3 regions of the Streptomyces sp. NPDC002754 genome follow, and region 1 is predicted to be linked to each of the others. Evidence: riboswitches for the same ligand, from Rfam matches in the RefSeq annotation. Region 1 holds a riboswitch; each other region holds the start of a gene.
The links. Region 1 has a riboswitch for cobalamin ahead of ACWD2L_RS00740 (Nickel transporter NicT). Riboswitches for the same ligand answer to the same signal wherever they lie in the genome.

Region 1 (9,466 bases):
CGGGGGCTCACGTCCGGACGCGGCGCAGCCGCATCGACTCCATCCTCTGGTGAGACGCCAGCGAGGCCCTGCGGGCGCCCGGAGGGGTGCGCCTGTTCTTCTTTGGTCTTCTGGTTGTTGTTCTTCTTATGTGTGCGATTTGCCGCCGGTGGATTCTTGGACGCTGGCTCTGACCTGCGGTTTTGCGTGCAAGGTGCCGTGTCGGCAACTGGCCCGTGGCTCTGACCTGCGGTTTTGCGTGCAAGCTCGTCGGCGTCTGGAGCGGACGACCAGAGGTCGGTTTCTGGACGCTGGCTCTGACCTGCGGTTTTACGTGCAAGGTCGTAGCGGTCCGGGTCGTCGGTGATCCGCCATTCCTCGTCGCCGTACGTGCCATCGGTGTTCCGGTGCTTCTCACGGGCGAGGTACCCGAACGTCTCAAGTTCCTTGAGCGCGGTCCGGATCGCGGCGCGGCCCTCGGGGCCCGTGGTCATGAGGAACTCGACGGTGATGACGCGGCCGTCCTGATGGGATGCGATCTCCCCCAGGAGCCCGCGGGCCCGGCGGCTGATCCGCTTGTCCCGGTGGGCCTTGTTGGCGAGCTTCGTGAAGTGGCTTTCGGGGGATGGCGTACGTCTGATGCCCCCAAGGAAGTCACGGCCCCAGCCGATCACGCGCGCACCCCACGGACGCCCGCAGCGGCCCGTGCGGCAGAAGTTGCCACGGGCATGCAGGGGGCGCATGTGTGCGCCGTCGGGGTGTGGGGGTGGGGGGTCATGCCGCAACCATAGACATGGACACTTCGCAGAATCAAGTACGGCTTAACACCGCTCTGCCAGTCTTCCAAAGCGCTAGCGTGGCTTCATGTTGCAGCGCACCGAGCCCGGGTCGTGACAGGGGTGGCGGTTGGGGTGGCGCGGGGTGGCGAAGTGGCGAACTAAATACTGACGGCAACGGGTTGGAACATCAAGCCTGACTTAAGCGAATCAGGCCACAGCTTTAAGATTCACAACAGAAACGTTAGGATGAGCCACATGCAGACCAACCCGATCTACCGCGCTGGGACGAACGCCAAGTTCTCCATGTCCATGCGTGCCGCCGTCGTCACGGCCGAGCTGACTCTCGGGGCCTTCGCTCCACTGCTCGGTGTCAGCTCGACGTCCGTCAGCTACCGCGTGAATGGGAAGGCGCCGTGGCGCCTCGAAGACATCGACAAAATCGCCGACGTGTTCGACATCCCCCCGACTCAAATGCTCGCCGGACCCGGCGAGTGGCTGAACAGCATCAATCCGGCCAATGTTCAGGCCCGCCTGAAGGCCGTAAGTCCCCGACCTGGGGATACGGACACGTAGGCACTCCTGAGTGATCGGGCGCGTGCGGGTTGACGAGCCACTTTATCGTTCCGATTGGGCCGTTTTGCGCGCGAGTTGCCACAACGGCGCGGCGGACGCGTGTACGAAGCCGGGGCGGAGGCCCGGACGGGCCCGCCATTCGCGGCTCCCCCTTCTGCGAACAGCGGGCCCGGGCTCGGCCTCGACCGCGCGCCGCTGCGGGAGGACGAGGGCACGGGAGGCTCGATACCGCAGCATCTCAGCGCGCGGCTCGCGGCGGACGGGGCCAAGGGGCCCTACCGGTGGGCCGAATGGCCCGGATTCGCCCGCCCCCTCCCGTGTGGCACCCCACCGGCGTCACGGCCTCGGGGCTCTGCCCCGGACCCCGCGGGCTCTCGTCCAAAGGCCGGGCTTGATCCGTGGTCCGTGCGGGAGCGGCGCGGGGCGCCCTCGCGGACCGGGGCGTAGTGGTCGAAGGCGGCCTCCAGGGCGCCCTCGCCCCGGGTGAGGGACGGCAGTTGCTGCTCCAGGGCGCGCACCCGGGCCGCGGGGGTCAGCCCGTCGACCGTGGTCCATGCCCCGCCGTCCGTGCGTTGCCCCGTCGGCACGGCCCGCAGTCGGGTGATCAACGACAGTACCGCTCCGTACAGGTCGGCCGGGATGTCCAGGCGGAAGTGGTGCATCGGTTCGCACACCGCCGTGCCCGCGCGCGTGAGTGCGCTCATCAGGACCAGCGGGGTCAGCCCGCGGAAGTCGCCCGCCGTGCTCGACATCGACTTGTCGAAGACGGCGTGCGCGTGGCTCTGTCGCGGCGCGTATCCGGAGTGCGTCAGCGTCACCGTGCAGTCGGTGACCTGCCAGCAGAGCATTCCCTGGCGCAGCGTCCTGTGCACGGCCTCCTCGATGGCCTTGATGAAGGCCAGGGGGAGGGAGCCGAGTTCGATGCCGAGCCGAAACGCGACGCCCGAGCCGATCGGCGCCGGGTCGACCCGCAGACCGATGGTGGCCAGGCGTGTCCACGAGGTTGACGTTCGTGCCGGCCACCGGGAACGACACCACGGCCGACTTGATGGTGATGCCGCGCCGGCGCTCCAGGTCGAGGGAGTCGGTGCGGGTGCTTCCGTCGTCGACGCGGCCGAGCTCGTCGATCACCCCGGCCGTGTGCAGGAGGCGCTCGGTCAGGCTGGTCTTACCGGCGTCGACGTGCGCGAGAATGCCCAGATTCAGAGTGTGCACTGACAGTCATGTCCATGGGGGAGAGGGCAGGGGCCTTCTGAAGGAACATGTCTGTCGTGCGCATGGATCGGTCCTCACGGTAGGGGCGCGCGGGAATGCCGCTGCGATCAGTGCAGCAGTGGACCGCGCGCGCCCCGGCAACCGAATTACGTGCCGTCGGCCATCCTCGCCGACCACCGCTGCTCGACCCTCGCCAGGCGCCAGTAGGCGATCGCCGCGACCCACACGACCACGAACAGGCCCACGATCACGTACCCGACGTTGTCGAGGTCGAGACCGGCGATCCACCCGGTGACGGCGTCACTCAGGTCGAGCTTGTCGTGCAGGACGCCGACGAGTTCGATCGTGCCGATGAAGAACGCCACCGCGATCGACAAGCCGGTGATGGTGAGGTTGTAGAACACCTTGCGCACAGGGTTGGAGAACGCCCACTGGTAGGCGAAGTTCATGAACGTGCCGTCGAGCGTGTCGAACAGGCTCATGCCCGCGGCGAACAGTAGCGGCAGGCACAGGATCGCGTACCACGGCAGGCCCGCCGCCGCGCCGCTGCCGGCCATCACCATCAGCGTCACCTCGGTCGCGGTGTCGAAGCCGAGACCGAAGAGGAAGCCGAGCGGGAACATCTGTCCCGGCCGGGTGATGGACTTGGTGAAGCGGCCGAGGATCCGGTTCATGAAACCGCGGGAGTCCAGGTGCTCCTCGAGCTTCCGCTCGTCGTACGAGCCCGCGCGCATCGCCTTGAAGACCTTCAAAATGCCCATCAGGGCAACGAGGTTGAGCGCCGCGATGAGGTACAGGAACGTACCGGACACGGTCGTGCCGACGACGCCGAGTACCTGGTGGGTGCCCGAGTTGTCGTTCAGCAGGGTGCCGGCGAGCGCAGCGCCGCCCGCGACCAGCGCCGCCATCGCGACCACCACGCTGGAGTGGCCGAGCGCGAACCAGAAGCCGACCGAGACGGGCCGCTTGCCGTCCGCCATCAGCTTGCGGGTGGTGTTGTCGATGGCCGCGATGTGGTCGGCGTCGAAGGCGTGCCGCATGCCGAGCGTGTACGCCGTGATGCCGAGGCCGATACCGAAGGCCTTGTTGCCCACTTCGTAGTGCTCGGGGACGACGAGCAGGAACAGCACGCCGAACGCGACGACGTGCAGCGCGGCGATCACCGCGATCAGGCCGGCCGTGCGCAGCGTGTCCTCGCGGCGCCAACGGAAGGCAGGGGAGGGGGAATTCAGGGCAGGGTTCGGGGAGTTCCCGGGCAGGGTCATGCGTCGATCACGCTCCAGCACCTCGTGGAATGACTTCGTGAGATGCCGCGGCCGGTCTCCTGGCTTACGGGCGTGCCCGCCGCTCCGGCCTTCCCAGTGGCCGACGGCCGCCAGTGGCGTACAGGGTGGAACGGCGCGCTCCGGACGGCGCTGTCCGAAACCCGATCACAGTGGCGAGGGCCGCTCCGGAATGGGCCCCTTGGGGGCCGTCACCGGTCTTCCCGAGCACCACGGCCCGGCCACCCTACTAGGGGCCTGTATTGGGTTCTACTCTGGGCTCGCGGGGGCTGGCGCCTCCGTCTCCGGTGTTGTCGTCGGTCGACGACGCTCCGCGTCGCCTCCCTCCTCCGCCTTGGATCCGAAGGCGCCAGCCCCCGCTCCCTGATCCAGACCAGAACCCAATACAGGCCCTACCTACCCTGAAGCGCGCTGACGGGCCCGGTCGATCTCCTCGTAGGCCTTCTCCCGGCCCTCCCAGTGGGAGCCGTCGACCGATTTGCCGGGTTCCAGGTCCTTGTAGACCTCGAAGAAGTGGGTGATCTCCAGGCGGTCGAACTCGGGGATGTCCTCGATGTCCCGGGTCGCGCCGTGCCGTGGATCGTGCGCGGGCACGCACAGCACCTTCTCGTCCGGGCCCTTCTCGTCGCTCATCACGAACATGCCGATCGCCCGGCACTCGATGACGCAGCCGGGGAACGTCGCGTCGCCCGTCAGGACGAGTGCGTCCAGCGGGTCGCCGTCGCCGCCGAGCGTGCCCTCGATGTAGCCGTAGTCCGCGGGGTACTGCGTCGACGTGAACAGCATCCGGTCGAGCCGGATCCGGCCGAGATCGTGGTCCATCTCGTATTTGTTCCGGGACCCCTGCGGGATCTCCACGATCACGTCGAACGCCTCGGCGCGTGCCTGACTGCTGCCCAATGTGGCCTCCTTGCCGCATTCCGACGCCCACGAGTGTGCGCTGTACCGGGCAAGGGCGGAAGACCTCAGACGGCCGGAGGAATGGCGAATTCGAGTTCGGGTCGGTCCCAGGCGACGGCCGGCGGGCGCGCGGGCACCGTGCCGGTGCGGTGTGCGCCCATGGAGCGGTAGAAACCCTCGGCGGGCGGGTGCGCGACGACGCGGACGTGGTCGAGGCCCGCGGCCAGCGCCTGGGCCCGCATGTGGTCGACGAGCAGCCGCCCGATGCCCCGGCCCTGCGCCTCGTCCGCGACGAACATCAGGTCCAGCTCCGGCGGCTCGGTGAGCAGCGCGTAGAAGCCGAGCACGCGCTCGTCGGCCGAATCCACGGCTACGTAGACGTGGTGCGCCTCTACGTAGTCGGGTCCCACCCGGTAGCCCGCGACCATCGAGGCGTACGGATCCCGGTAGGCACTGGAGCCGCGCACGAGGCGGGTGAGGCGCCGGGCGTCCTGGGTGGTGGCCCGCCGGATGCCGACCGCCGGAGTTCCCCCACGGCGTGTAATGCTCGCGTTCATGTGTCGAGTATTACGCATATGGGGGCGGCGTCAGGAGGTCGGCACGGTCGACTGGGCCTGGCGCAGGAACGTGGCGTTGTCCGGGGTCTGGCGCAGCTTGTCGAGCAGGGCCTCGTAGGAGGCGGCCGGGTCCCGGCTCTGCAGGGCGCGCCGCAGTCCGCGGATGACGGTCAACTCGGCTGCGGGGAGCAGGAGTTCCTCGCGGCGGGTGCCGGACGGGGTGAGTTCGACGGCCGGGTGGACGCGGCGCTGCGCGAGGACGCGGTCCAGGCGCAGCTCCATGTTGCCGGTGCTCTTGAGCTCCTCGAAGTAGTAGTCGTCGGCGCGGGATCCGGTGTCGACGAGCGCGGTGGCGAGGATGGTCAGCGAGCCTGCCTCCTCGGCGTCGCGGGCCGCGCCGAAGAAGCGCTTCGGGCCGTGCAGGGCGGCCGCGTCGACACCGCCCGACAGAGTACGGCCGCTGGTGGAGGCCGCGTTGTTGTACGCGCGGCACAGCCGGGTCAGGGAGTCGAGGAGGATCACCACGTCGCGGCCCTGCTCGGTGAGGCGCTTGGCGCGCTCGACCGCGAGTTCGGCGAGCGCGATGTGCGCCTTCGCCGGCTGGTCGAACGTCGAGGCGTACACCTCGCCGCGCACGGAGCGGCGCATGTCGGTGACCTCCTCGGGGCGTTCGTCGACGAGCACCACCATGAGGTGGGCCTCGGGATGGTTCGCGGCGAACGCGGCGGCGAGCTGCTGCAACAGCACCGTCTTGCCGGTCTTCGGTGGGGCGACGATCAGGCCGCGCTGCCCCTTGCCGACGGGCGTGAACAGGTCGACGACCCGTCCGGCGAGCGCCGCGGCCGGGTGCTCCAGGCGGAACCGCTCACTGGGGTGGAGCGGGGTGAGGTCGGCGAAGCGCGGGCGGCGACGGGTCGCCTCCGCGGGGGCGCCACCGACGGTCTCGACGTGCGCGAGGGAGTGCGGCTTCCCGCACGTCCCGTCGACGAAGTCGCCCTTGCGCAGGCCGAGTTGGCGGATGAGGTGGGCGGGGACCTGGACGTCGTGCGACGTCGGGATCAGGTCGGCCGCCCGCAGGAAACCGTGCCCGTTCCCGCCGATGTCGAGGACGCCGGCGGCGCGGACGGGTTCTTGGGGTGGAGCGGAGGTCGTGCTCATAGTGGTGGCCGTGGTCATGGTGATCACAGGTCCTTTCGCGGGCCGAGCCGCGGACGCGGCAGGCATACAAGGGCAGGGAAGGGAGGGGATCCGGCGAAGGGCAGGGGCGGCTGAGCGCGCCCTGCGGCCGGGGAGAACCTGGTGCGTACGGCGACGGGTGAAGAGCCCGCCAGAAGCCGCTGACCAGGGATGACGTGCGCTGCGTGGCGACGGGAAAACCGTCGGATCAAAAGCGCTGAAGAGAGTGATTCGGTACCGGCGCCTCGAAACGGGCGAGCACATGTACCACTAAGACCGTACCACCCGAACCCTGCCGCGCGGCAAGCCCCGGCTTCGGAGGCGGCGCGCCCTATGCTGATCCGCCATGTTCTCCGATCACGGTCCCACCCTCCGCGAGCTGGCCGTTCAGGCGCTCTCCTCGGTCGAGCGGGGGTACGACCTGCTGGCGCCGAAATTCGACCACACGCCGTTCCGTACGCCGGATGTCGTGCTCGATTCGGTGGGCCGCGCGCTCGCCGGGCTCGGCCCGTACGACACCGGGCTCGACCTGTGCTGCGGCACCGGGGCGGGCCTGCGTGTGCTGCGCGAGGCGGGTGTCGGGCGGTCCGTGGGCGTGGACTTCAGCGGCGGCATGCTGGACGTCGCGCGGCGCGGCGAACCGCCGGCCCACTGCGTCCGCGCGGACGCGCTCGCGCTGCCCTTCGGTGAGGTCTTCGATCTGGTGGTGAGCTTCGGGGCGTTCGGGCACTTCCTGCCGCGCGAGTGGCCGCGGCTGTTCTCCGAGGTGTGCCAAGTGCTGCGCCCCGGCGGGCAGTTCGCGTTCCCGCTGCCCGCGCCCGCGGTCCCCGGTTCGGTGGGCTACTGGGCAATGCTCGGCTTCGACGGTGCGATGCGGGTGCGCAACGTGGTGTGGCGACCTCCGTTCGTCATGTACTACCGGCCGTTCCGACTCGGTGACGTACGACGGGAGTTGGGCCGTGCCGGATTCGACGTGGCGCTGCACGCGCTGCCCGAACTCGGCGCGCGGCCCGACGGCAGCCCGCGGTGCAGACTGGTCGTGGCCACGCGCCGCTGAGCGGGGCGCCTGGGCTGATCAGTGTCGGCGACCCGCCCGCAGTTCGAGGCGCCGCCCCTCGAACTTCGCGCGGAAATCGCGGTCGTGCGAGACGACGGCCACCGCTCCCGGGTACATCGCGAGCGCCGCCTGGAGGTCCTCGACGAGGTCGAGCGCGATGTGGTTGGTCGGCTCGTCGAGGATGAGGAGGTCCGCGGGGCGGGTCACCAGGCGGGCGATCTGAAGGCGCCGCTGCTGGCCCGCGGACAGGGCGGCCACCGGTACGTGCAGGTCCTCCTCGCGGAACAGGCCGAGCGTCAGGAGCTGTTCGGCGTACTCGTCCGGCAGCCCGGGCCGCCCGGCGGCGAATGCCGCGAGCAGCGGGAGCCGTGTGGAGCGGGTGGGCAGTTCCTGCGCGAGGTAGCCGATCCGGGCGGGGCGGCGGGCCGTGCCCGCGTCCGGCTCCAGGTCGCCGGCCAGGACGCGCAGGAGGGTCGTCTTGCCCGCGCCGTTCTCGCCGGTGACCAGGAGGCGGTCGCCGGGCGTGAGCGTGAGGAGCCCGTCCAGGCGCAGCCGCTTGCCGACCTGTACGCCGTCGAGCTCGGCGAGGGGCCCCTGCGCGGCGGCGGGTTCGTCCGCCGCCGACAGCGCCGTCGTGAAGCGCAGTGGTGCCGGTGGCTTCGGCGCCGGGTTGCGGCGCAGTTGCCCCAGGCGTTCGCGGGCGGAGCGCACCTGCCCGCCGAGCTTCGCCTCGCTGGAGCGGCGGTGCTTGCCGAAGCCCTGTTTCGGGTCGCCGCCCGTGACGGCGAGCCGTCTGGCCGCGGCCTCCAGCAGCTCCTCCGTGCGGGCCACCTCCTCGACCCAGTCGGCGTACCGCTGCTCCGCGCCGCGCCGGGCGGCGGCCTTCGCGGCGCGGTAGCCGGCCCAGCCGTCGCCGTACCGGTGGACCGTGCGTGCGTCCCGGTCGACCTCCAGGATCGTGGTGGCGATGCGCTCCAGGAAGCCGCGGTCGTGGGTGACCGCGACGACGGTGCCGCGGTGCGCGCGCAGTTGTTCCTCGAGCCAGCGCACGGCTGCCGCGTCGAGGTGGTTGGTCGGCTCGTCGAGGAGGAGCAGTTCGGGGGCGGCGGCCAGGACGCAGGCGAGCGCGAGCCGGGACTGCTCGCCTCCGGACAGTGATCCGAGCACGCGGTCGCGGGTGATCCGGGCGAGCCCGAGGCCGTGCATGGCGGCGTCCACGCGGGCGTCCGCCTCGTATCCGCCGCGTTCCTCGTAGGCGATCAACAGCTCGCCGTAGGCGGCGAGTTCATCCTCCGAGGCCGCGCCGAGGGTCTCCTCCGCACGCCGCAACCGGTGTTCCATGGCGCGCAGTTCGGTGAGGGCGAGGTCGACGGCGTCCTGCACGGTGCGGTCCGCGTCGAGGTCGAGGGTCTGGGTGAGGTGGCCGATGCCGCCGGGGAAGCCGACGGTGACCTCCCCGGCATCCGGTGTCTCGGCCGCGGCGAGCAGCCGCAGCAGGGTCGACTTTCCGGAGCCGTTCTCGCCGATGACGGCGGCCTTCTCGCCCGGACGGACGGTGAAGCGGACCTGGTCGAGGACGGTCCGGGTGCCGTAGGACTTGGTGACGTCCTTGACGGACAGCTGTGCCACGGCAGTGGGCACGAGGGTATGGGCGCGTTCGCGCATGGGGCTTCCCTGGAATGTGAAGGGGGTCTACGGACAGCGGAAACGGCGGCATCGGCCGTGCCGGACTCAGACGTAGAAGTAAAGGAAAGCCATGACGTCACCATAACAAGACGAACCGTCTCGCCTCAAGTGGGAAAGTGGGAAACGGGCTGCCCTCCGGACCCGACCGGATCGCGCCGCACGCCCGCCGCGCCTAGCGTGGACGCATGCCTGCCGGGCCGTGTCGTGCCCGGCGACCGACGGAAGGGTGTCACTCATGTCCGCTCGTCCTGAAGGCGCGCC
Region 2 (9,466 bases), 830 kb from region 1:
GGGCGGCGCGGGGCCGTGTCGCTTCCTGCGCTGCTCGGCGCGAGCGGCGAAATGGGGTGGCCCGGTTCCGACGTGGCGTGCGAGGGTCCTGGCATGCCGAACGAGTTCCAGTCACCCGAATCCCGCCTCGGGCCCATCGCGTCACTTGAGTCCGCCGACGGGACGGCCGTCGCCTACCGGCAGTTCGGCGCCGGCCCACCGGTCGTCATGGTCCACGGTTCCGGCGGTGGGCTGCACTCCTGGCAGCCGGTGGCCGAATGCCTCGCGGACCGCTTCGAACTCTGGACGCCGGCCCGCCGCGGCTACGCCCCGAGCGGGCCGGGCCACGCGCCCAAGCGCTTCGCCGACGAAGTGGCGGACATCGAGGCGCTCATCACGAAGATCGGCCGTCCCGTCCACCTGGTCGGCATGTCCTACGGCGCCAACGTCGCCCTGCACGCGGCGGCGGCCGGTCTGCCGGTGCGCTCGCTGGTGCTGTGGGAGCCGCCGCTGTACGCGGCGGGCCCCGAACTAGCCCCCGTACTGGAGGAGTTCAAGAAGCTGACCGCGCGCGGCGATCGGCGGCGCGCCGACCGACTGCTGGCCGAAAAGGTGGCCCGGGTCCCGGCCGCGCTCCTGGACCTGATGGAGTCGGGAGACACCAGCGACACCGAACCAGGCGCTGAACCCGATGACACGCCCGGCTGGTGTCGTGACCTCGAATCGCTGATCGCCGACTCGGCGGACGTGGAGCGCTGGTCCGATGTCACCGTCCCGACCCTGCTGATGCGGGGCGCCGACACCTGGCAGCCGATGCCGGCGACCCTCGACCGGCTCGCGACCGCGCTGCCGCACGTCACGTACACGGCGATCCCCGGCCAGATGCACTTCGCGCCGTCGTTCGTCCCCGACACTGTGGCGGCGGAGATCGCCGACTTCCTGACGCACTCCTGAAGCGGGGCCGCTCACGCCCCGATCTGGGCGGCCAGCCCGGCCAGGTCGTCGGCGTACAGGTCGAACCGGTCCGAGGCGACGGGCGGGTCGCCCACGGGACGGGCGACGTAGGCGGTGCGCAGGCCGAGGGCCTGGGCCGCGCGCAGGTCCCAGGCGTGCGTGGCGACCATCAGCAGTCGCTCCGGCGGCCGTCCGGAGACGGTGACGGCCAGCGCATAGACCGCCGGGTCCGGCTTGTAGGTCCGGGCGTCCTCGGCGGACAGCGCCTGGTGCCAGCGCAGCCCCGCGTGCGCGTTGAGGCCGAGGAGCGCGGTCCGGCTCGCGTTGGACAGCCCGATCAACGGAAACCGTTCGGCAAGCCGGGCGAGCCCCGCCACCGTGTCCGGCCACGGCGGGAGCCTGCGCCCGGCCAGGGCCAACTCCGCCACCGCGGCCGGATCGTCGACCCCGGCGGCGTCGGCGACGAGCCGGGCGGCCTCCCGGTCGAGCACGTCGCTCGCGAGGTAGGCCCTGCCACCGTCGAGTACCCGCTGCTGCTCGTGCTCGACGTGCTGCTGCCACAGCGCCAAGAGCTTGTCGACCTCGGAGTCGGCCTGCGCTGGGGAGAGTTGACGAATTCCGGTGCGGATTCCGGCGGGCTCGTCGACGAGTGTGCCCAGCACGTCGAACACAAGGGCATCGATCTCTGGCTCTGACATGAGGGGTGTCTCCCGGATGAAGCGGATGGAGCGGCTGAAGCGGATGGGGGGGACGAAGCGGGGGCGTGCGGCCGGCTGTCGATCCAACGCGGCGGGCACCCAAGCGGATTCCCGCATCGGTCTGGCTGCTCTGCGGGTAGCCCCGACTACAGGCTGGAAGCGGCCCGCGCCGAGGGTCTCTCGAACCCCGTCGAGATCGTCCCGCCCGCCGACGCGTCCTCGGGGTACGTCGTCCAGCAGATCCAGCGGAGTTGGCCGGAGAAGCAGGACGCCGTCGCCGTCGACCCGATGAGCGGCGAGGTCACGGACGTGGTGCTCCTCGTCGTGTGGGGGTACCGCATGTAGTGGCATCCCGCTCGCGGCGTTCATGCTCTGCGACATCGCGCTCGGCGAGATCGCGTACCGGAGGGGCAGGCGCACGTACGCGCCGATCGACTGACGTAGGTGGAGTGGGCGCCTCACCTCTGGTGCCGGAGTATCGGCACCAGAGGCGAGGCCTCAAGAGCTACGCGGTCGTCCCGAGCTCCTCACGGACGGCGTGTGCGGCGGCGACGAGGTGCTCCAGGGAGGCCCGTGTCTCGGCCCAGCCGCGGGTCTTCAGCCCGCAGTCCGGATTGACCCACAGCCGCTCGGCGGGGATGGCCTCAAGTCCCTTACGTAGCAATGCGGTTGCCTCGTCGACGCTCGGGACGCGTGGCGAGTGGATGTCGTACACGCCCGGACCGGCCTCACGCGGGTAGCCGTGCTCGGCCAGCTCGTGTGCGACCTGCATGTGGGAGCGGGCGGCCTCCAGGCTGATGACATCGGCGTCGAGGTCGTCGATGGCCTGCACGATGTCACCGAACTCGGCGTAGCACATGTGGGTGTGGATCTGCGTGTCCGGCCGGACGCCGCTGGTGGTGAGGCGGAATGCCTCGGTGGCCCAGGCGAGGTAGGCGGCGTGGTCGCCTGCGCGCAACGGGAGGGTCTCGCGGAGTGCCGGTTCGTCGACCTGGATGACCGAAGTGCCGTTCGCCTCCAGGTCGTCGACCTCGTCGCGCAGGGCGAGGGCGACCTGCCGGGCGGTGTCACCCAGCGGCTGGTCGTCGCGGACGAAGGACCAGGCGAGCATGGTGACCGGGCCGGTGAGCATGCCCTTGACCGGACGGCTGGAATGGGACTGGGCGTACGTCGTCCAGCGCACGGTCATCGCTGCGGGGCGGGAGATGTCACTCGCGAGGACCGGCGGGCGGACGTAGCGGGTGCCGTAGGACTGGACCCAGCCGTGCTGCGTGGCGAGGTAGCCGTCCAGCTGCTCGGCGAAGTACTGGACCATGTCGTTGCGTTCGGGTTCGCCGTGCACGAGCACGTCGATACCGGCCTTCTCCTGGAAGGAGACGACCTCACGGATCTCGTTCCTGATGCGGGACTCGTACCCCTCGCTGTCGATGCGTCCGGCCCTCAAATCGGCGCGCGCGGCGCGGAGTTCGCCGGTCTGCGGGAACGAGCCGATGGTCGTCGTCGGCAGCAGCGGCAGGTTCAGCAGGGCACGCTGGGCGGCGGTCCGCTCGGCGTACGGCTGCGAGCGGCGCAGGTCCGCCTCGGTGACGGCGGCGGCGCGGGCCTGCACCGCCGGATCACGGGTGATGGGCGAGGTGGCCCGGGAACTCAACGCGGCGCGGTTGGCGGCGAGTTCGGCCTCGACCACGCCGGTTCCTCGGGTGAGGCCCCTGGCAAGGGTGGCGACCTCGGTGGTCTTCTGGCGGGCGAAGGCGAGCCAGCGCCGGACCTGCGGCTCGATGTCCCGCTCCACGGACGCGTCCAGCGGAACGTGCAGCAGCGAGCAGGAAGCGGCCACGTCGACGCGGTCGGCGAGTCCGAGCAGAGTGCCGAGCGTGGCGAGTGACCGCTCAAGGTCGTTCACCCACACATTGCGGCCGTTGACCACACCGGCGACGAGACGCTTGCCGGGCAGGCCTCCGGCGGCGGCGAGTTCCTCCAGGTTGGCGGTGGCGGAACCGGTGAAATCGAGGGCGAGACCGTCCACGGGCGCCTTGGCGAGCACCGGCAGGGCCTCGCCGAGTCGGTCGAAGTACGAGGCGACCAGGAGCTTCGGCCGGTCGGCGAGCGTGCCGAGGTCACGGTAGGCGCGGGCGGCGGCGTTCAGCTCCGCCGGAGTGCGGTCCTGGACCAGGGCGGGCTCGTCGAGCTGCACCCAGGCGGCGCCCGAGGCCCGCAGGTCGCTGAGAACCTCGGCGTAGACGGGCAGCAGGCGGTCCAGCAGGGTGAGCGGATCGAAGTCGTCGGCCACGCCGGGAGCGGGCTTCGACAGCAAAAGGTAGGTGACCGGTCCGACCAGTACGGGGCGGGCGTCCAGGCCGAGGGCGAGGGCCTCCGTGAGTTCCGCGACCTGCTTGGTGGAATCGGTGGTGAACACCGTGTCCGGGCCCAACTCCGGCACAAGGTAGTGGTAGTTGGTGTCGAACCACTTGGTCATCTCCAGCGGGGCGACGTCCTGGGTGCCGCGTGCCATCGCGAAGTACCCGTCCAGGGCGTCCGCCGCGACGGCGGCCCGGTGGCGCTCGGGCACCGCACCGACCATGACGGTCGTGTCCAGGACGTGGTCGTAATACGAGAAGTCGCCGGTCGGCACCTCGTCGATGCCGGACGCGGCCAGTTCCCGCCAGTTGGCACGGCGGAGTTCGGCGGCGGTGGAGCGAAGACCGTCGGCGTCGACGCGGCCCTTCCAGTAGCCCTCGATCGCCTTCTTCAGTTCCCGGTCCGGGCCCTGGCGAGGGTAGCCGTACACGGTGGCCCGCGCGGGCTCGGTCCCGGTGTGCGCGGTCGTGGTGTCCGCGGTCCTGGTGGTCACGGAATTCTCCTTCGAGAGACGTATCCCTGAGATCCCGGAAGGCCTCTGCGGCGCGAAGGAGTGACACCACCGGAGCGGTGACCGCGCGCTGCGAGGCACGATCTTTTCGCCGGTATGTGTACGCCGACCCGCCCTCGAGGTCACCGAGATGTCCGCGCACGTGTCGTCCGTGCACGGGCAGTTGGCAGGTCTTCGGACTTGCGGGCACGCCCACCCGAAAGGGCGGACACCTAGTGACCGTCGCTTCCCAGACCCCTCTTCCGGGGCCCAGTGCGTATGACGGCGGTCGTTCCCACTCACCGCTGCGGGGCAGTCCCGGAATCCCACCGGGTTCCCTCTTACGACACCCCGTCTGGCGGGCGGGGCGAACCAGCTACGTCGTTCACCCTACGGGTCCGCGCCCGGGAGGCGCCACAACGTCCGGCCCGTCGGCAGCTCCTCGCCGGATGGCATGATGACGGTGAACACGGGCGACGGCGGCCCGAGGAAACCGGTGCGAATCCGGTGCGGTACCGCCACTGTGATCGGCGAGCGGATCCCGGAGAGCCACTGCCCCCGCGAGGGTGGGAAGGCCGGGACGAGCACGGACCCGAGAGCCAGGAGACTCACGCTGTCGCCCCCTCGAAGCGATCCGGGGCGGAACTCCCCGGCGAGAGGGAGGATGCGGCATGCCCGAACGGCTCGCCGAAGCCGAAGCGACGGCCCCCGCGGCGGACCGGGCGGTTCCGTGCCGCGTGGTCGTGTGCCGCGACTGCTGCTGCGGAACGGTCAAGGTCGACGGTGATCACGCCGCGCAGACGGCGCGGTTGCGCCGGATCGCGCCGACACGGATCTCCGAGTGCCTGGACGTCTGCGATCAGGCCAATGTCATCGTCGTACAGCCCTCCGCCGCCGGTCGGGCGGCCGGAGCACGACCGGTGTGGCTCGGCCTGGTCAACGACGCTGACGCCACCGAGGACATCGCGGACTGGATAGGGGCAGGCGGACCGGGAGTCGCGGAGCGCCCCGCGATCCTGGACCTCTACGTCATCGAGGCGCCGCGCCGGGCCAGGGCCTCATGAACGAGGTGCCGTCGGAACAGGTCGCCGAGGCGCTGCGGGACGTGGAGTCGCGGCTCGGGGGATTCTTCGCCCTCGACACGACGCCGACGCGGCGGCGGCCCGATGCACGGCTCACCCACGCCGGGCTCGCCGCACGAGCCCAGGCGGTCAACGACCACTACGCCACCCCCGAACCCCGCATCGGCGCCTCCATCGCCCACCTGGGCCTCGCGGCACGCCTCTGGTCACCGGTCCTCGCCTGCGCCCTCGTCCACGGGATCGTGCTGGCGATGAGCACGGTCGAGTGGTCCGGTGAGAGCTCGGCTCTGCGCCTGCCCCGGCCCGAGGGCCGACGTGCGACGGAGCTCCGCTCCCTCGCCGACGCGGTCCACGCGGAGGTGGACGGAGTCCTGGCAGCGGTCGAGAACGGCCTCACCGTCAAGGTGGCGCCACGCCTGCTGGCCGGCAATTCCGCCTCGGCTCTCCTCGGGTCGTCGGCTCAACTGCTGCGGTCCCGACCCGACTTGCGCACGGATCTCACGCGGCTGACACGCGAACTCCTGGAGACGGGCCGGCTACACGGAACGGGCCGGATCACCGGCCCGGACCTGACATTCCGCCGCCGGAGCTGCTGCCTCTTCTACCGCGCTCCCGGCGGCGGCACATGCGGAGACTGCTGTCTGACGCGGTGACGAAGACAGGACACAGCGGGGGCGGGGCGGCGCGTGCAACCGACAACCCCTGACCCTTTCTGATGTGCTGCGTTGCAGCAACTGGCGTTCCTCGCAGACGAAAGAGAGCCGCGCTTCATGTTGATCACCGCCGCGCAAGTCCTGGCCGGACCGGATCTTCACACAGTCGCCGACGGCGCCGTCCTCGTACGCGAGGGCGTCATCGCCGGCGCCGGCCCGCGCTCGGAGGTCGAGCGCCAGGCGGAGCCCGACGAGCCCCGGCTCGACTTTCCCGCCGCGACCGTGCTCCCGGGCCTGATCGACGCCCACGTGCACCTCTGCTTCGACGCGGGACCGGAACCCGTAGCCACGCTCCAGGAGCAGGACGACGAGGCGCTGTTCGCCGCGATGGCCGCTCGGGCTCGGAAGTTGCTGAGCGTCGGTGTCACGACGGCCCGCGATCTCGGTGACCGGGGCGGCCTCGCGGTGCGTCTCGCCCACGACATCAGGGAGGGCTCGGCCGTGGGCCCGCGGCTGGTCTCGGCGACGGTGCCCGTCACTCCGCCCGGTGGCCATTGCTGGTTCCTCGGTGGCGAGGTCTCCGGCCCTGAGGAGGTCCGGCGCCTTGTGCGGCGCAACGCGGAGGCGGGCGCCAAGGTCATCAAGGTCATGGAGACCGGCGGCGGGCTCACCAAGGGCGGCGCCCAGAGCTGGGAAACCCAGTTCTCCGAAGGGGAGTTGGCGGCGCTCGTCGACGAGGCACACCGCGCCGGACTGCCGGTCGCGGCGCACGCGCACGGTGCGGACGGCATCACCGCCGCCGTCGCGGCAGGGGTCGACAGTATCGAGCACTGCACGTGGATGACGGCCGACGGGATCGAGGTCCGCCAGGACGTGCTCGACCAGATCGTTCAGCGGAACATCTACGTCTGCCCCACGGTCAGCCCGAACTGGCGAATGCTGCCGCGGTTCTTCGGCGCCGAGCGCGCCGCGGCCATGTTCGACGCGGTGCGCCGGATGGCCGAGGCGGGCGCGCGGCTGATCGCGGGCACCGACGCGGGAGTCCAGCGCGCCAGCTTCGACGGCCTGCCCTCCAGCCTCACGTTCTACGGGCACCTGGGCCTGCCCAACGACCGCGTCCTCGCGATGGCCACGACGGAGCCCGCTCGCGCGCTGGGCCTCGACGAGACAACCGGGCAGCTCACTCCCGGCTACAGCGCGGACGTCCTCGTGGTGGACGGCGACCCGCTCACGGACCTCGGGGCGTTGCAGTCCGTCGGGGCCGTGATCGCGGCGGGCAGGCGGTACGACCCGATCACCAACACGTAGCAGGAATAGGGGAGTTGTTCAGCGCCCGGGACCCTCGCACGGGCCCTCGCCGGGAGCGGGCGGCCGGGTGTCCGCCGCCAGGCAGGAGGAGTACACCCGCGTCGGTGCGGGCTGCGGCTCCGGTTCGGACGTGACGCGCATGGCGATGGTCAGCCCGGCGGTGGTGACGGCGGCCAGACCAGCGAACGCGGCGGCCCGGGCGCCACGCTTCACCGATTACTGCCGAAGTGGTCGCGGAGCGCATCGCCGCAATCTTCCTGGCCGGCGCCCCGGATGCGCGAAAACGCCACCACTCCGTCCTTCTTGCCGTCCCGCTCGTTCTTGGCGATCTGGCCCTCGATGTTCTTGATCAGTTCGGCGCACCGGGCGCTGACCGGCTTCTTGGGAGGCGGCTCGGGTTCCGAGGAGGTGGTCAGTACGTAGGTGGCGGCGAGGCCGGCGGCACACAGCACCGCCCACGTCACGATCCACGCGCGGCGGCTCTTCGGTATCGGGACGGGTCTCGGCACCCCGGCATCCTACGAGCGCCGCGGCGGGCATGCGCCGAATCGAGCCTTCTCAGGCACCGGGTCATCAAGTGCCGGTCAGTGCCGCTTCTCCCGGGCCCCGCCTCCGGAGCGGACGGTTCGGCGGCCCCTGACGGTGTGGCCAGGGCGTATGACCTGGAGCCCGTCCGTACAGCGGGTGCGCGGTGGGGCATTAGGATTTCCGGCATGGCGAACCTTCGACAGGCGCAGAAGCAGATGACGCGCCGCCTCCTGCTGGAGTCCGGGCTCGAGTTGTTCACGACGAAGGGGTACGCCGCCACCAAGGTCGACGACATCGCGACCGCCGCGGGCACCACCCGGGTCACCTTCTACGCCTACTTCCCCTCCCGGACCGACCTGATGAAGGCGCTCATCGACGAGCGGCTGAACGAGGCGCTCCAGCGAGTTCGTTCCCCGGAGCACGGATCGACGGCCCAGGATCTGGTCGCCACCGTGGCCGAGGGGACGGTGGAGGCGATCGGCCTCTGGCTGCGGCGCACCGCCGACAGCTGGCCCGAGATCCGGCCGATCATCCGCGTCGGCCGGGACGCCGCGGCGATCGATCCGGAGCTGCGCGATCTGGTGGAGCGGTGGCTGGAAGAGGCCATCAGCGACATCGAGGACGGTCTGACCCAGGCCGGGCGCCTCGCCCCCCACCAGCGCCGCTTCCGGGGGGTGCTCGCGATGGCCGAACTGGACTACGTCGCCCAGCACTGGGGCAGCGCCGACTGGAAGCTCACCCGCGAGCAGCTGCTCGACGAGCTGAGCGCCAGCTGGGTCCGGCTGCTGACCTGATCCGTCCCTCGGGCGACGGGCTCAGCGCTCGGCCGCGGCGTCGCACAGCAGCTCCCGCAGCCAGTCGACGAAGTGCCGGTCGGCCAGCCGGGGGTTCCACACCATGTCGATGCCGAGCCCGGGCAGCGGGAAGGGGAACTCCTCGATCCGCAGGTCGGCGAGGGTCCGCATGGCGGCGGCCACCCGGTAGCGCAGCAGGGCGACCCCGCCCGCGCGGGCCACGTGGAACGGCACCAGCAGGAAGTCGGAGATCCACAGCCCGACCCGGTGGGGGATGCCCTCGTCCTCCAGCACCGAGTACGGGAAGACCCGCCGTTCGGTGTCGACGACGATGTGCGGCTCGGTGGAGAGCAGCTGAAGCGCGCTCGCCTGCGGCGGAGTGTCGGGCGAGGCGACGACCACGCAGCGGTCGTCGTACAGCCGACTGCGTGGATACGGCGAGAAGTGCCCTTCGGAGATCAGTACGACGTCGACGCCCCCCTCGGTGAAGGTGGCCTCGGTCGGCACCGTGATCGTCCGGATCCGCAGTGTGGCGTGCGGCGCGCGCTCGGCGACCAGCCGGGTCAGCCGGGGGCCGACGACGAACGCGGTGCTGTTGGTCATGGCGACCGTGATGACCCGC
Region 3 (9,466 bases), on a different contig from region 1:
AGCCGCGCAGCATGTCCTCGGCGGACACCTCGATGTTCCCGGCCGGGGACTGGGCGGCGACGCAGATCTGCTCCAGCTTGACCCACACCGCCCAGCTGCCCAGCGGGGTGAGCGCGGCGTGCCCGTCGTCGTACGTGAGCGCGCCCACGGCGGCGAGACCGCTCAGGGACCACTCAAGCAGCGGAAGGAGCGGGGTGTCCTGCGGAGAGGTCGGTTCCGGCTGGGGCCCGAAGGGGATTTCGCAGCGTTCCGTGCGCAGTTCCGTGACGCGCTGGTCGAGGAGGTCCAGGAGCTGGGCCGCGGCGACCCGGTCCGCCATCAGCTGCAGGAAGCTCAGCAACTGCGGCACCGCCTCGACGACCTCGGCCACCGCGGCGGGGCCCAGGTCGTCGGGCGCCGGGTGGACCAGCGACCAGGCGTCGAACAGGGCGACCCAGCCGCGCAGCACGGCAGTGTCGTCGCGGTCCCAGGCACGCAGCCGCCAGCCGGGCCGGGCACTGGCTCCGTGCACCTCGACGAGTCCCGCGAGGCGGGCCGTGTCCCAGTCCGCACGGACCTGATCGACCGTCAGCCCCAGCTCGTCCGCGGCACGCAGAGCGGTCACGTCGGAGAGCGTGCCCTTGCCGTCGCGGGCCGCCATGTCATTGCCGGGGCCGATCCTGGTGTCCGCCCAGCGGGCCACGCGGACGGCGGCGGCGAGGTCGCGGCGCGCGGCGCGGGCGAGCTCGGCGGGTGGTGGCGTGCCCTCCGGTGGGCGGGGTGCCGGACGGCGTGCGGCGACCGGCCGCGGGGTCGGGGCGGCCAGGGGCTGGCGGCGCGGGCTGACGAGTCGGAGCCGGGAGTCGCGCGGGGTACGGGACGTCACGAAGGGCAGTCTCTCGGTTGACCCGCCAATTCCCAAACGGGCGACCGCCGGAGCCGTTGCATCAACGGCTACATCAACGGCGTCAGGAACCTTCTCAGCGCCTCCTCGTAGCCCTTCGCGTCCGCGTTCCACATCGCGTTGTGCGGGGCCTCGTCCACCTCGTGGAGGGTCACCAGGTCCGGGCGGCGGTCCGCCAGGCGGCGGGAGAGCGCCCACGGGGAGACCTCGTCGCCGGGGCCGTGGACCAGGAGCGTGGGGACCTTGAGGGCGCGGGGGTCCGCGACCTGCGCGAGGCGGTCGCCGCTCAGGCCCGTGCGCCCCTGAGCGGCGCGGACCGCGAGCGGGAGCAGCGGGCCCGGGGTGCGGCGGGCGCGGGCCAGGGCGCGCAGCGTCGTCTCCCAGCTGAGCACCGGCGAGTCCAGGACCAGGCCCTTGACGCGGTCCCGCAGCGCCGAGTGGGCGGCGGCGTGCAGGGCCATCGCGGCGCCCGTCGAGAAGCCGAGCACGATGACGTCGCGGGCGCCGTACCGCACGGCGTAGCGGATCGCCGCGTCGAGGTCGCGCCACTCCGTCTCGCCGAGGTGGCCGAGGCCGTCCGGGGAGCGGGGCGCGCCGAGGTCGCCGCGGTAGGCGAGGTCGAGCACCGGGAACTGGTGGTGGTGCAGGAACCCCATGAGGTTCATGGGGTGTTCGCGGGTGGTGCCGAGGCCGTGCACGGTGATCACCCACGTGTCCCGGGTCCCGGGCACGAACCAGGCGGGCAGCGCGCCGAGTTCACCCGGCACGTCGACGTCCGCGTGGTCGAGGCCGAGCGCGGCCTTGGGGTCACCGATGTGCACCTGGGGCGTGAGCCAGGCCTTGGCGCCGGGTTCCAGGGTGCCGTGGGTGACCCGCTCCAGGCGGCGTACGACGGTGTCGGCGGAGGTCGTGGCCGATTCGACGACCGGTCCGACCACCGCGTGGTACCCGTCGCCCTGCAACCCGTACGTACCGGGGCGCAGCGAGGCCAGGGCGCGGGTCAGGGTGACCTGGCCCGCGGCGGTGGCGTGCACGGTGAGTCTCGGCTCGGTGGGCAGCGGGCGGCCTGCGGGCGCCTTGAGCGCGGCGTCGCTGGCCAGCCGGCCCACGGCGATGGCGGCGGCCGAGGCCCCTATGACGGCGGTGACGGCAGCGGCCGTCGCGTTGGCGGTGCGCACCCGTCCAGTGTCGGGGCCCGCGCCCGCCCCGGCCAGTGGGACGACGATTCAGGGTGACGTTTCGGTCGACCCCCGCTGCCCGTACCCGCTCAGCCGCTCCCCCACCTCGCGCAGCTGCTCCCCGGTCAGCAGCGACGGGGTCAGGCCGGGGACCGAGTGGGCGGTGAGCCACAGGCGGCACATCCACTCCAGTTGGGCGGTGCGGTCGTAGGCGGCGGCGAGGGTGCTTCCGTAAGTGAGGGCTCCGTGGTTCTGGAGCAGACATCCCGTGCGGTCGGCCAGCGCGAGCAGCATGTTCTCGGCCAACTCTCGGGTTCCGTACGTGGCATAAGGGGCGACCCGGACGGGGCCGCCGAGCGCCGCCGTCATGTAGTGCACGGGCGGGAGTTCCGGCACGAGCGTGGAGACCGCGGTGGCGTGCACGGCGTGGGTGTGCACGACGGCGCGGGCGTCGGTGTGCCGGTAGACGGCGAGGTGCATGGGGAGCTCGCTGGTCGGCTTCAGGGTGCCGGCCCGCCGCTCGCCGTCGAGGCCCACGGCGACGAGATCGTCCGGGCCGAGTTCCTCGTACGGGACGCCGGTCGGGGTCACGAGCACGGTGTCGCCGACCCGCGCCGAGACATTGCCCGAGGTCCCGACGACCAGGCCGTCGACCACTGTCCGGCGGGCCGTCGCCACCACGTCCTGCCATGCCGCCCCGAGTTCCTGAAGCTGTGTCATGGCGCGCATCCTGTCAGCCGTTTGACGTGGTGACAGGTGGCGATCGGCACGGAACCCGACCCTCCGGAATACCCCATATGGTGATTGATAAGACTCATGTGTTATTTGGCCGACCTTGGCCGGGTAATTAATGATCTCCCGCTAATCTCTGGGAGTTCCCTGGGGATTTGTCATGCACGTCGTCACTTTCGGGGGGTAATCATGGCTCTCAGCCGCACAGCGTCCCCACGCCGCCACCGCGCCGCCGCGCTCACGTCAGTCGCCGCACTGACCCTCGGCGGCACCCTGCTCGCGGAGCTGCCGGCCCACGGCGCGGGCAAGCCACGCGGGAACGACGTCTCGTCGCACCAGAAGAACGTGAACTGGCAGAAGGCGAAGAACAAGGGCGCCCGGTTCGCCTACGTCAAGGCGACCGAGTCGACGAACTACCGCAACCCCTACTTCTCCCGGCAGTACAAGGGCGCCCGCAACGCGGGCATCATCCGCGGCGCCTACCACTTCGCGCTGCCGTACAAGTCCTCCGGGAAGACACAGGCCTCGTACTTCGTGCGCAACGGCGGGGCGTGGCGGCGCGACGGCTGGACGCTGCCGCCCGCGCTCGACATCGAGTACAACCCGTACGGCAAGGGCAAGCACCCCTGCTACGGGCTGCGGAAGTCGACGCTGGTGTCCTGGGTCAAGTCCTTCAGCAACGAGGTCGTACGCAGGACCGGACGCCGTCCCGTCATCTACACCAACGCGCGATGGTGGAAGCAGTGCACCGGCAACAGCGGGGCGTTCGCCTCGAACCACGCGTTGTGGCTCGCCCGGTACGACCGGAGCGCCGGCGCACTCCCGGCGGGCTGGACCTACTGGACGTTCTGGCAGTACAACGACAAGGGCAGCCTCCCGGGTGATCAGAATCTCTTCAACGGCTCAATGACCCAGCTCAAGCGCTTCGCGCGGGGTTAGTCGAAGGGCCGTCCGAAGCGCCCCGGAGCCCCTGGTTCCGGGGCCGAGGGCGCCTCGAACCGGAACCGGCGGCGCCGCCCCGAGGCAAGCGGAGCGAGACCCCTCCGAATCAGGTCACCGGGGCGCCCGGCCCAGTTCATCTTCCGTTCACTCGGGCTCTTTACGTTCCAAGAACCACTGACGTCCAACCGAAGCCTGGGTAAATGGAACACATCACGCTGCTCCTTGCGATCGTGATCGTTACCGCGCTGGTTTTTGATTTCACCAACGGTTTCCACGACACCGCCAATGCGATGGCTACGACCATCTCGACCGGCGCTCTCAAGCCGAAGGCGGCGGTGGCCATGTCCGCCGTGCTGAACCTCGTCGGAGCGTTCCTCTCCGTCGAAGTCGCGAAGACCATCTCCGGCGGCATCATCAATGAGGACGGCCTCAAGACAGAGGTCATCTTCGCGGCGCTGGTGGGCGCCATCCTCTGGAATCTGCTGACGTGGCTGGTCGGGCTGCCGTCCAGTTCGTCGCACGCGCTGTTCGGCGGGCTCATCGGCGCCGCTGTCATGTCGATGGGCTGGTCGTCGGTGAACGGCGGGACCGTCGTCACCAAGGTGCTGCTGCCCGCGGTGGCCGCGCCGCTCGTCGCCGGTATCGCCTCGTTGCTGGCCACCCGCCTGACGTACCGCATCAGTAAGAAGACGGACCAGAAGGCGACCGCGAAGGGGTACCGCGCCGGGCAGATCGCCTCCGCCGGGCTCGTATCGCTCGCGCACGGCACGAACGACGCGCAGAAGACGATGGGCATCATCACCCTCGCGCTGATCACCGGCGGCGTCATCGGGCACGACGCCGACCCGCCGCTGTGGGTCATCGTCTCGGCCGGTATGGCCATCGCCCTCGGTACGTACCTGGGCGGCTGGCGCATCATCCGCACCATGGGCAAGGGCCTCACCGAACTCGCGCCGCAGCAGGGCTTCGCGGCGCAGACCAGTGCGGCGACCGCGATCCTCGCCTCCTCGCACCTGGGTTTCTCGCTCTCCACCACGCAGGTCTGCTCCGGCGGTGTGATGGGCGCGGGCCTCGGCCGCAAGGGCGGCGTCGTCCGCTGGTCGACCGCCACCCGGATGTTCATCGCGTGGGGCCTGACCCTGCCGGCCGCCGGCCTGGTGGGCGCGGGCGCCGAGTTCCTGACCAAGCAGGGCGCGTGGGGCATCGGCCTCACCGCGGCGCTGCTCGTGACCGGCTCGGCGATCATTTGGAAGCTCTCGCGTCGCAACTCCGTCGACCACACCAACGTCACGGCGGACGAGCCGCACGCCGCCCCCGTGCAGGAAGCGCAGGAGGCGCAGGAAGCCCCGGGCGTCGTCACCGCCGCGATCGCCTCGGTCACGCCGCCGCCCGCGGGCACGGTCGAGTCGGCCGAGTCCGAGGCGAAGATCACCGACCGGCCGAAGGCCGGAGCGGTGAACGATCCCGCGCGCCCCGCCGGCGCCACGCTGTAGTCAGCGCTGTAGCTCAGAAGGAAGCAGGCAGGAATGAAGATCGACTGGGCGGCCCTCGGCTCCGTGTTCGGCGTCTCTCTCGTGGTCACCGTGGCCCTCGTCGGCCTGTTCACCCTCGGCATCGTGGGCCTCTCCAAGCGGGAGTCGGCGGCGCGTGACGGTGGCTCGGCCGCGGTCGCGACATCAGGGGCGTATGCCTGCTTCGCGCTGTGCGCGGCGGCCGTGGCCTACGGGATCTATCTGATCGTGGCCTGAGGCGACATCAGGGCCCTTCGGGGGCGGGGTGCGGGGCGTTCGGCGTCCCGTGCCCCGCCTTCGTGCGTACGCCTCAACAGCAAGTTGACGTGCCAACTCGCAGCGTGGTGGACTTCCCCCGCCATATACGGCAGCAGTTGAGGAAGCCGGTGCGAATCCGGCGCGGTCCCGCCACTGTGAGCCCCCTCCTTCGAAGGGGCGAGCCAGGAACTCTCGCTGCCGGTCTCGTCGAACCAGGGCGTGGACACCCTGAGTGAGGACACCTACCGCCATGCTTGCCCCACGCGGCAACTGGCGGCGCGAGCGCGTGTATGCGTGCGGTGCCGCCGCCGGGATCTTCGCCGACCTTCTTCTTGGCGATCCGCGCCGTGGGCATCCCGTCGCCGGATTCGGGCGCGCCGCCGGGGCCGTCGAGCGCGGGCTGTGGCGTGACCACCGTGGCGCGGGCGCCCTGCACACCGTGGTGTGTGCCGGAGGCGCCGTCGCTCTCGCCGCCGCCGCGACCCGTGTCGTACGCCGCTCCCCCGCCGCGTCCCTCGCGTTGACGGCCGCCGCCACCTGGGCCGTCGTCGGCGGCACCTCGCTGGGCCGCGAGGCCCGCGGCGTGGGGTCCGCGCTCGATGCCGGAGACGTGGAGCTGGCGCGGGAGCTGCTGCCCCGGCTGTGCGGCCGTGATCCGCAGGGGCTCGACGCCGACGGGATCGCGCGCGGTGTCGTCGAGTCCGTCGCCGAGAACACCTCCGACGCGGTCGTGGGCGCGCTCGTGTGGGGCGCGCTCGGCGGAGTGCCGGGCCTGGTCGCCTTCCGCGCCGTGAACACGCTCGACGCGATGGTCGGGCACAAGTCCGCGAAGTACCGGCGGTTCGGCTGGGCCTCGGCCCGCCTCGACGACGTGGCGGGCTGGCCGGGGGCCCGGCTGACCGGTGTCCTCGCCGTCCTCGCCGGTGGCAGGCCCCGGGAGGCGCTGGACGCGTGGCGGGCGGACGCCGGGCGGCATCCGAGCCCGAACGCCGGTGTCGTCGAGTCCTCCTTCGCGGGCGCGCTCGGGGTGCGGCTCGGCGGGACCCTGGCGTACGGCGGGCGGGTCGAGCACCGGCCGGTGCTGAACGCGCCGGGGCGTGCGGTCGAGGTACGTGATGTGGATCGGGCCGTGCGGCTGTCACGGCGGGTGTCTCTGTTGGCGTTGGGAGTCTGTGTGGGTGCGCGACTGGTACGGGCGCGGGTGCGGCGATGAGCGGGCGTGGAGACGGTGTTCGACGAGGCGGCGGGCTGCTCGTCGCCGGGACGACCTCCGACGCCGGGAAGAGTGTCGTCACCGCCGGGATCTGCCGGTGGCTGGTGCGGCAGGGCGTGAAGGTCGCGCCGTTCAAGGGGCAGAACATGTCCCTGAACTCGTTCGTGACCAGGGAGGGTGCCGAGATCGGGCGGGCGCAGGCCATGCAGGCGCAGGCCGCGCGGGCGGAGCCGAGCGCGCTGATGAATCCGGTGCTGCTCAAGCCGGGGAGCGATCGCAGTAGTCAGGTCGTGCTCATGGGCAAGCCTGTCGGCGAGTTGAGTGCCCGGGGGTATCACGGGGGGCGTCAGGCGGCGCTGCTCGACACCGTGGTCGGGTGTCTGGAGGAGCTGCGGGCCACGCATGACGCCGTGATCTGTGAGGGCGCGGGCTCGCCCGCGGAGATCAATCTGCGGCGGACGGACATCGTGAACATGGGGCTTGCGCGGGCCGCGCGGCTTCCGGTGCTTGTGGTCGGCGACATCGATCGGGGTGGGGTCTTCGCCTCGTTCTTCGGGACGACCGCGCTGCTGGCTCCCGAGGACCAGGAGCTTCTTGCCGGGTATCTGGTGAACAAGTTCCGGGGTGACGTGAGCTTGTTGGAGCCCGGTCTCGACATGCTCAAGTCCCTTACGGGGCGGGACACTTACGGGGTGCTGCCGTTCCAGCACGGCCTCGGCATCGACGAGGAGGACGGGCTTCGGGTGTCCCTTCGGGGTGCCGTACGGGAGTCCGTCGTGGCGCCGCCCGTGGGCGAGGACGTGCTGCGGGTCGCCGTGTGCGCGGTGCCGTTGATGTCGAACTTCACCGATGTGGACGCGTTGGCCGCCGAGCCGGGTGTCGTGGTGCGGTTCGTGGACCGGGCCGAGGAGCTCGTCGACGCGGACCTCGTCGTGGTGCCGGGGACACGTGGGACGGTGCGGGCGCTTGAGTGGCTGCGGGAGCGAGGGCTTGCGGAGGCTTTGAGGCGGCGGGCGGCCGAGGGGCGGCCCGTGCTCGGTATCTGCGGCGGGTTCCAGTTGCTCGGCGAGTCCATCGAGGACGAGGTGGAGTCGCGGGCCGGGGTCGTCGATGGGCTCGGGCTGCTTCCCGTACGTGTGCGGTTCGAGGCGGAGAAGACGCTTGCGCGGCCGGCCGGTGAGGCGCTCGGCGAGTACGTCGAGGGGTACGAGATTCATCACGGGGTCGCCGAAGTGCTGGGCGGAGACGCCTTCTTGGACGGGTGTCGGGTCGAGGGCGTGTGGGGGACGCACTGGCATGGGTCGTTGGAGGCGGATGGGTTTCGGCGGGCGTTTTTGCGGGAGGTGGCGGCGGCTGCCGGGAGGCGGTTTGTGCCGGCGGCGGATACATCGTTCGAGGCGTTGCGGGAGGAGCAGCTTGATCGGCTGGGGGATTTGATTGAGCGGCATGCCGATACGGGTGCGCTCTGGCGGTTGATTGAGGGGGGCGCCCCTGCGGGGTTGCCGTTTGTGGCTCCCGGGGCGCCGTCGTGAGATTTCGCCCCCGCCGCCGCTTCCCGTCCCGTCCCTGGGGGCTGCGCCCCCTCGCCCCCCAAAAGATTGCGCCCCGCGGCGGAGCCGCATATAGGCACAGTCCCGCGCCCCTAATCGTGGAGGTCAGGTTTCGATGAGTACTCCCTTTCCGTTCACTGCCGTTGTCGGGCAGGACGATTTGCGGCTTGCGTTGTTGTTGAATGCTGTGTCGCCCGCCGTGGGGGGTGTGCTCGTGCGGGGGGAGAAGGGGACGGCCAAGTCGACCGCCGTGCGTGCGCTGTCCGCGCTCATGCCGGGCGTCGACGTCGTCGCCGGGTGCCGGTTCTCGTGTGATCCGGCGGCGCCCGATCCGGGGTGTCCCGACGGGCCGCACGGCGACGCCCCGGGCGACCAACGGGACGCCCGGATGGTCGAGTTGCCGGTCGGCGCCTCGGAGGACCGGCTCGTGGGCGCGCTCGACATCGAGCGGGCGCTCTCCGAGGGCGTGAAGGCCTTCGAGCCGGGGCTGCTCGCCGATGCGCATCGCGGGATTCTGTATGTGGACGAAGTCAATCTGCTGCATGACCACCTTGTTGATCTGCTGCTCGACGCCGCCGCCATGGGCGCCTCGTACGTCGAGCGCGAGGGTGTCTCCGTACGGCATGCCGCGCGTTTCCTTCTCGTAGGGACGATGAACCCCGAAGAGGGCGAGCTGCGGCCGCAGTTGCTCGACCGGTTCGGGCTGACCGTGGAGGTTGCGGCGTCGCGCGAGCCGGAGCAGCGGGTGGCGGTCGTCAAGCGGCGGCTCGCCTATGACGACGACCCCGAGGGGTTCGCGGGCACATGGGCCGACGAAGAGGCCGACGTGCGGGAGCGGATCGTCGCCGCGCGTGAGCTGCTGCCCCAAGTGCGGCTCGGTGACCGGGCGTTGACGCAGATCGCGGCGACGTGCGCGGCCTTCGAGGTGGACGGCATGCGCGCCGACATCGTGATGGCACGCACGGCCACCGCGCTCGCCGCCTGGGCGGGGCGTGAGGACGTGCTGGCGGAGGACGTGCGGCAGGCCGCGCTGCTCGCGCTCCCGCACCGCAGGCGCCGGAACCCCTTCGACGCGCCGGGGCTCGACGAGGACAAGCTCGACGAGACGCTGGACGAGTTCGGTCCCGAGGACGAGCCGGAGCCGGACCCGGAGTCGGGCCCTGACCCTGACCCTGACCCTGATGATGATCCGGACGGGC

Region 2: it holds a riboswitch for cobalamin, as region 1 does, so the genes downstream of both, metE (5-methyltetrahydropteroyltriglutamate--homocysteine S-methyltransferase) here and ACWD2L_RS00740 (Nickel transporter NicT) in region 1, are expected to answer to the same signal.
Region 3: it holds a riboswitch for cobalamin, as region 1 does, so the genes downstream of both, ACWD2L_RS12410 (cobalamin biosynthesis protein) here and ACWD2L_RS00740 (Nickel transporter NicT) in region 1, are expected to answer to the same signal.

Annotation. Positions count from the first base shown of each region.
Region 1 covers NZ_JBSFVM010000001.1:120,419-129,884, forward strand. Annotated here, with positions in the region: gene ACWD2L_RS00720 (hypothetical protein) at 1-653, opposite strand, end outside; gene ACWD2L_RS00725 (helix-turn-helix domain-containing protein) at 1,014-1,331, shown strand; partial or broken gene ACWD2L_RS00730 (GTP-binding protein) at 1,730-2,320, opposite strand; partial or broken gene ACWD2L_RS00735 (GTP-binding protein) at 2,313-2,546, opposite strand; gene ACWD2L_RS00740 (Nickel transporter NicT) at 2,693-3,811, opposite strand; cobalamin riboswitch at 3,844-4,059, opposite strand; gene ACWD2L_RS00745 (inorganic diphosphatase) at 4,226-4,729, opposite strand; gene ACWD2L_RS00750 (GNAT family N-acetyltransferase) at 4,795-5,286, opposite strand; gene rho (transcription termination factor Rho) at 5,317-6,462, opposite strand; gene ACWD2L_RS00760 (class I SAM-dependent methyltransferase) at 6,809-7,519, shown strand; gene abc-f (ribosomal protection-like ABC-F family protein) at 7,538-9,184, opposite strand; gene ACWD2L_RS00770 (VOC family protein) at 9,441-9,466, shown strand, end outside.
Region 2 covers NZ_JBSFVM010000001.1:951,738-961,203, forward strand. Annotated here, with positions in the region: gene ACWD2L_RS04580 (alpha/beta fold hydrolase) at 94-933, shown strand; gene ACWD2L_RS04585 (haloacid dehalogenase type II) at 945-1,631, opposite strand; partial or broken gene ACWD2L_RS04590 (hypothetical protein) at 1,722-2,070, shown strand; gene metE (5-methyltetrahydropteroyltriglutamate--homocysteine S-methyltransferase) at 2,137-4,482, opposite strand; cobalamin riboswitch at 4,649-4,872, opposite strand; cobalamin riboswitch at 4,966-5,089, shown strand; gene ACWD2L_RS04600 ((2Fe-2S) ferredoxin domain-containing protein) at 5,151-5,543, shown strand; gene ACWD2L_RS04605 ((2Fe-2S)-binding protein) at 5,540-6,214, shown strand; gene ACWD2L_RS04610 (amidohydrolase family protein) at 6,332-7,522, shown strand; gene ACWD2L_RS04615 (hypothetical protein) at 7,541-7,735, opposite strand; gene ACWD2L_RS04620 (hypothetical protein) at 7,732-8,031, opposite strand; gene ACWD2L_RS04625 (TetR/AcrR family transcriptional regulator) at 8,236-8,844, shown strand; gene ACWD2L_RS04630 (LysR family transcriptional regulator) at 8,866-9,466, opposite strand, start outside.
Region 3 covers NZ_JBSFVM010000004.1:60,080-69,545, forward strand. Annotated here, with positions in the region: gene ACWD2L_RS12380 (hypothetical protein) at 1-865, opposite strand, end outside; gene ACWD2L_RS12385 (alpha/beta hydrolase) at 934-2,061, opposite strand; gene ACWD2L_RS12390 (class II aldolase/adducin family protein) at 2,110-2,781, opposite strand; gene ACWD2L_RS12395 (lysozyme) at 2,983-3,732, shown strand; gene ACWD2L_RS12400 (inorganic phosphate transporter) at 3,936-5,228, shown strand; gene ACWD2L_RS12405 (hypothetical protein) at 5,262-5,483, shown strand; cobalamin riboswitch at 5,569-5,716, shown strand; gene ACWD2L_RS12410 (cobalamin biosynthesis protein) at 5,755-6,717, shown strand; gene ACWD2L_RS12415 (cobyric acid synthase) at 6,714-8,249, shown strand; gene ACWD2L_RS12420 (putative cobaltochelatase) at 8,383-9,466, shown strand, end outside.